One region of the Thalassotalea sediminis genome, then DNA from elsewhere that is predicted to be linked to it. Evidence: predicted binding sites of a transcription regulator. Region 1 holds the regulator's gene; each other region holds the start of a gene.

Evidence for each region. The regulator MetJ, encoded in region 1, represses methionine synthesis genes. The targets are predictions, from matches to a motif close to TAGACGTCTAGACGTCTA.
Region 2: QUE09_RS04855 (homoserine O-succinyltransferase) is a predicted target of MetJ. The motif match lies at 1,029-1,046, and genes of this name have one in related genera.
Region 3: metE (5-methyltetrahydropteroyltriglutamate--homocysteine S-methyltransferase) is a predicted target of MetJ. The motif match lies at 1,253-1,270, and genes of this name have one in related genera.

The regions. Positions count from the first base shown of each region.
Region 1 is NZ_AP027361.1:3,463,513-3,465,794, forward strand. It holds gene metB (cystathionine gamma-synthase) at 1-576, opposite strand, end outside; gene metJ (met regulon transcriptional regulator MetJ) at 763-1,092, shown strand; gene QUE09_RS15740 (malic enzyme-like NAD(P)-binding protein) at 1,192-2,282, opposite strand, start outside.
Region 2 is NZ_AP027361.1:1,073,833-1,076,114, reverse strand. It holds gene QUE09_RS04855 (homoserine O-succinyltransferase) at 1-928, opposite strand, end outside; gene recA (recombinase RecA) at 1,167-2,195, opposite strand.
Region 3 is NZ_AP027361.1:572,250-574,531, forward strand. It holds gene QUE09_RS02585 (secondary thiamine-phosphate synthase enzyme YjbQ) at 1-300, opposite strand, end outside; gene QUE09_RS02590 (LysR substrate-binding domain-containing protein) at 306-1,181, opposite strand; gene metE (5-methyltetrahydropteroyltriglutamate--homocysteine S-methyltransferase) at 1,290-2,282, shown strand, end outside.

The DNA of each region.
Region 1 (2,282 bases):
TACAATGTCTGCACCTAATGATAACGGCTGCTGTAAAATTGGTGATAAAAACGTATTGTCTACAGCGACAAGTGCGTCAACGTCATGGCTTTGCTTCACCACATCGGCGATATCAACAATGCGCATTAATGGATTACTTGGCGTTTCAACCAATACAAGTTTAGGTCGTTGGGCTAGCGCATTACTCAGCGCTTCTTGATTATTTTGGTCGACAACTAATAATTTAAATAGCCCGCGTTTAGCAAGGTGAGTAAATAAACGATAACTACCGCCGTAGCAGTCATGTGGAATAACGACAAGATCATCTGTTGTTAATAGTTGGCAAATAAGATGAACAGACGACATACCTGTAGAAGTAACAATGCCAACAGCCCCACCTTCAAGATCAGCAATAGCTTGTGCAAACGTCGCTCTCGTTGGGTTACCCGTGCGAGAGTAGTCAAACTGACGTTTATCATTAAATCCTTTCAACGCATAGGTACTCGATAGGTGAATAGCAGGGATCACCGCACCATGATGTTCGTCAGTATTAATACCTGCGCGTACGGCAGTTGTCGCTAATTTGCTATTTTTCATGTCACTAATCGCCTTTTTATTACATTTATTAATCAAATAGATGTTTGGACGTCCAAAAGTCTATACGTTTTAAAATATGAGTTCAAGTACTTTAGACATCTAAACTTCTACACATTCATTATTGACTAAGATGTAACAACCAGTAAAATCACTTTAATCAGTATTATAGGTAACTAGAGGTCTTTCATGGCTGAATGGAATGGCGAATACATCAACCCATACGCAGAACACGGTAAAAAAAGTGAACAAGTAAAAAAAATCACCGTTTCTATTCCACTGCGTGTATTAAAAGTATTAACCGACGAGCGCACACGTCGTCAAATTAATAATTTACGTCATGCAACAAATAGTGAGTTATTATGTGAAGCATTTCTTCATGCATTTACCGGTCAACCATTACCGTGTGATGATGATCTTGCTAAAGACAATGAACATCGACTACCTAAAAGCGTACGAGATGCCTTAGCGGAAAAGGGCATTACCGATTTAAGTAAATATGAAGATGAAGTAGATTAATTATCACCGTAGTCTTCATGTTTATCTTGTGCTAAACCAGTATCATTAAGTTGAGCGCAATCACCACAAAAACATTGTTATGATTGCGCAATCAAGTTGCTATAAATATTTATCGGGTAATGGCAACGCAGCAACGCCTGACTCTACCGCAGCTATCGCGACGGCTTTTGCAACGCGATGACAAAGTCTAGGATCCATTGGTTTAGGTATAATGTATTCTTTACCAAAAGTCAGTTCATTATCACCACTTGCTGTTAACACCTCTTCAGGTACGGGTTCTTTAGCAAGTTCACGAATAGCGTGAACACACGCTACTTTCATATCAGCATTTATTGTACGTGCACGCACATCTAACGCACCTCTGAAAATAAACGGGAAACATAAAACATTATTCACTTGATTTGGATAATCAGATCGACCCGTTGCAATAATTACATCGTTTCTGGCCGCTTGCGCGACTTCAGGTTTAATTTCAGGATCAGGATTAGAGCACGCAAATATTACTGGGTTATTCGCCATAGATTTTACATGCTCAGCAGATAGAACATCAGGGCCCGATACCCCTACAAAGACATCAGCGCCATCAATGACATCTTCTAGTGATCTTTTATCTGTGTTGTTAGCAAACAACTTTTTATATTCATTTAAATCAGTCCTACGCGGATGAATGACGCCTTTTGTATCTAACATATATATCTTTTCGCGCTGTGCACCACAGTTTATTAATAGCTCCATACACGCAATGGCTGCAGCGCCAGCCCCCATACAGACAATATTCGCATGGCGAAGTTTTTTCCCTTGAATTTCAAGCGCATTAATCATCCCTGCTGCCGTTACAATCGCTGTACCGTGTTGATCATCATGAAAAATAGGAATCTTACAGCGTTCTATCAGTGCTTTTTCAATTTCAAAGCACTCAGGCGCTTTAATATCTTCAAGATTAATGCCACCAAAGCTGTCTGCAATATTAGCAACTGTCGTGACAAATTCTTCTACTGTCTTATGTTTCACTTCAATATCAAACGAATCAATATTGGCAAAGCGTTTAAATAATAATGCTTTACCTTCCATTACGGGTTTTGCCGCCATTCCCCCTAAGTTACCTAAACCTAATATCGCCGTACCATTTGTGATAACAGCAACAGTGTTACCTTTTGCTGTGTACTGATAAACTGCCTCAGGGTTTTCAG
Region 2 (2,282 bases), 1.5 Mb from region 1:
GGATTGCTTGAATATTGTTAGCATCAAGCTGATACGGTGTAATTTGGTAAACGTAATAATTTAACCAGTTAGTAAATAATAGACTACCGTGACTCTTCCAATTACATATCGGCTGTTTTTTAACATTATTATCGGGGTAATAATTTTTTGGTATCATTACGTTATTTGATGTTTTTAAATCTCGTTTAAATTCGTCATCAAGTGTTGTTGCATCATATTCTGGATGACCTGTTAAATAGACCTGCTGTTTATTTTTACTTACAGCTAGATAGACGCCTGCCTCTGGAGATTCAGCAACAACATTTAAATTAGGCACGGAAAGATAATCAGCTTTATCAATATAACCAAATCGTGAATGAGGCACGTGAAAAAAGTCTTCAAAGCCACGTGTTAATTCTTCTTTTACATCTAACGGGCTATGTAAATAAACACCTGAAAGTTTTTCTGTACGTAAGTGACGATTAAGACCATAATGATGATACAAAGCAGCATGTGCAGCCCAGCAAGAAAACATGGTCGAGGTTACATTTTTCTCCGCCCAATCAAATACTTCACATATTTTGTCCCAGAATGTAACTTTTTCATAATCAAGTAACGCCAATGGTGCGCCCGTAATGATTAAACCATCGTATTGTTTTTCTTTAATATCATCAAAAAGGCGATAAAAGTTATCTAAATGCTCTTTGGGCGTATGTTTAGATTCAGCAGTATTAATGCGTACAAATTCAATGTTTATCTGTAATGGTGTATTCGATAACATGCGACATATCTGTACTTCCGTTTCAATTTTATTAGGCATTAAATTTAAAATAGCGACTTCCATTGGTCGTATATCTTGATTAATAGCTCTATGCTCTGACATAACAAAAATATTTTCATTATCAAGCACTTGTAAAGCAGGTAATTGATCTGGAATTTTAATGGGCATTACTTACACCTAAGGTCGATTCATTTAAATGTTCTCGAGATAACCTTTAAAGATTATTATAGCGTGTAATGTGCCTTGGTTTTTTAGCTATGTCAACTTCTAAACGTATAGACGTCTAAAACATATTTTCATATGATAGATTTCTCAGCGCCAAACAATATTTCAATACACAAAATATTAACTTGCTAATAAAAAAACCGCCTATCGGCGGTTTTTTCTTTTTGAAGCAATTTAGGCTTTATTCAGCCTCGACAACTTCTTGTTCTTTACTATCTTTGCTACGCGTTAAAAACATTTCGCGTAAACGTGTATCTAGCTCTTTTGATATTTCTGGATGCTCACGCAAGTAATCAACAGCTTTCGCTTTACCTTGGCCAATTCTATCGCCATTATAGCTATACCAAGCACCTGCTTTTTCAACCATTTTATTTTGTACACCTAGGTCAATCAATTCGCCTAAACTATTGATACCTTCGCCGTAAAGAATTTGAAATTCAACTTGCTTAAACGGTGGAGCAACTTTATTTTTCACTACTTTAACACGCGTTTCATTACCAACAATTTCATCACCTTGTTTAACTGCGCCAATACGACGAATATCTAATCGAACAGATGCGTAAAACTTAAGCGCATTACCACCAGTAGTTGTTTCAGGGTTACCAAACATTACACCAATTTTCATACGAATTTGGTTAATGAAAATCATCATGGTATTAGATTGTTTTAAATTACCCGTTAATTTACGCATTGCTTGAGATAACATACGTGCTTGAAGACCCATATGAGAATCTCCCATATCACCTTCAATTTCCGCTTTAGGCGTTAACGCTGCCACAGAGTCAACAACAATAACATCAACAGCCCCTGAACGCGTCAGCATGTCACAAATTTCTAATGCTTGTTCACCTGTATCTGGTTGAGATACAAGTAGATCATTAATGTTTACACCAAGTTTTTCAGCGTAGATAGGATCTAATGCATGTTCTGCGTCAACAAACGCACAGACTTTCCCGTTACGTTGAGCTTCTGCAATAACTTCCAACGTTAACGTCGTTTTACCACTTGATTCTGGACCATATATCTCTACAACACGACCCATTGGTAAGCCACCAGCACCTAGCGCAATATCTAAACCTAACGAGCCTGTAGAAATGGTTTCAACATCCATGCTACGATTTTCACCTAGCTTCATAATTGAACCTTTACCAAACTGACGTTCAATTTGGCTTAACGCAGCTGAGAGTGCTTTTTCTTTATTATCGTCCATTTCTTGCTCCAATGTTTCGGATAAATCTTTGTAATGCGCAAAGTATACTGTATGGTCGTACAGTATCAAGTGTTTTTTTACGCGCAA
Region 3 (2,282 bases), 1.0 Mb from region 1:
GCTGCCCAATAAACTTGCTTTAATATGTGCTGGCATATCATCGGCGCCTTCATAAGTGTGTTGGTAGTATGGAGCATTCTCTGGTACAAATTTATTAAAATGTGACTCCATATCTAACCTTACGGTTGGGTCAGCATTTTCATTAATTGTTAATGAGGCTGATGTGTGTTTGATAAAAAAATTGACCAAGCCGCAGTCTATATTCGCGAGCATAGGTAATGCTTTATCGAGTTCTGTCGTAATTAAATGAAAGCCTCTAGACTTTGCTTTCAGGTGAATTTCTCTCTGATGCCACATAATATTGTTTAGGTTAGTTGTTTGAAAGACTGGCGAATTAGCGGTAATACGCTTTCTACTAATGCCGATAAATCTTGCTTATGTTGATATACCAATGATAATGTTTTTTTCATTGGATGTTGAGCAATTCGTCTTACCGCGAGTTGTTCATGCCATGAAAAACTATAAATTAACCAGTCAGGCAAAACGGCAATACCCAGGCCAGCAGATACCATTTGTGCCATTGTATGGCTATGTTGTACCTGCTTGATCTGTTTTGGCGTAATTTTTCTGGGCAGTAAAACTTGGTTAAAAATATCGAGTTCCACTGTAGGTACTGGGTATGTTAGCAGTACTTCGTTGCTAAATGACGCTACGTCTATCTCACTTTGGTTAGCAAGTTTGTGTGTTGTAGGCATAACAACAAGTAATTCAAACTCTCCTATTTTTTGAACTTGGTGCGTATTTGCAAATGATGTTTTGTCAGAAAAACGTAAATCTGCTTTATGTTCATCTTCACCAAAATAGTTATCAATAATCTCTAAAGAAATATTATAGTCTTGTTCAATTTTTTTTATGACGGGGCTTAGCCATTGAAAACAGGCATGACAATCAATGGCCAGTGATATCGTTTGTTGGTTTCTTTGAGCACCTTTTAACGAAGATATTGTTTCATCGATATCTGGCAACACTTTTAATGCGAGCGCTAAAATTGTTTTTCCTTGCGGACTAAATTCAATAGGGTGAGTGTTTCTATTAAATAAACTTGAACCTATGCGGTGCTCTAAGTCTTTAATTTGATGTGAAAGCGCTGATTGACTCATAAAAAGCTGACTTGCTGCTCGTCGAACACTGCCATGAATTGACAGCATATATAGCGTTCTTAAGTGTTTTAATTCCAACATATGAAAATTTTTCCTATACGTGTGAAAAAATAGCGTTAGCGATCATGAGCATTTTTCTGATTATATACATTTAAACGTCTAGACGTCTATATAATTAAGGAGAAAAATATGCGTATTCATAATTTAGGATTCCCACGAATTGGTGGAAAAAGAGAACTAAAAATTGCACTTGAACGTTATTGGCATGGAGAATCAACACAAGAATCATTTCTAGCGTCATGTGCAGCTATTAGAGAGGATAACTGGCAAATTCAAGCTCTAGCTGGCATAGACTTATTGCCGGTTGGTGACTTTTCCCATTATGATCATGTTTTAACGACTAGCTTGATGTTAGGTGTAGTGCCTAATCGTTTTTCTCAATCACTTTCGTCTTTAGATCTTGAGTTTCAAATAGCACGAGGCAAAAGTACGAGTAGTTGTGGCTGTGCTGCAAGTGATATGACTAAGTGGTTTGATACCAATTACCATTATTTAGTACCAGAACTATCGGAAGATCAATGCTTTAACGTCGATGCATCGCATTTGCTTGCACAAATTGCACAGGCACAAAAAGGCGGTCATGAGGTTAAACCTATTTTGCTTGGGCCTGTAACGTACCTATATCTTTCAAAAAACAATGAAAAAAACTTGCCTCACCTGCCAGCGTTAATGGTCGCCTACAACAATATAATTAACCAAATTGCAGCTACAGGTGTGGATTGGTTGCAAATAGATGAGCCGATACTTGCGTTAGAGCTTGAAGAAAATTGGCAACAGGCGTTGATAGCGGCATACAACGCAATCAAGCCAGGTCGTATCAAGCTGATGCTAGCCTCTTATTTTGGTAGTGTTGAACATCACCTAGATTTGATAAGAACCTTACCTATTGACGGTATTCATATTGATACCGTAGTTGAATCAATTGATGTAAGCAATGTATTAAATTTACTGCCTAATGAATGGGTAATTTCACTTGGTATCATCGATGGTCGCAATGTTTGGAAAAGCAATCTTGCTAGCCTTTATCAGTGGTTGAATCCGTTTTATCAAGATTATAAAGAGAGGCTATGGTTAGCACCAAGCTGTTCTTTATTACATAGCCCCGTAGATTTGAGTGCAGAA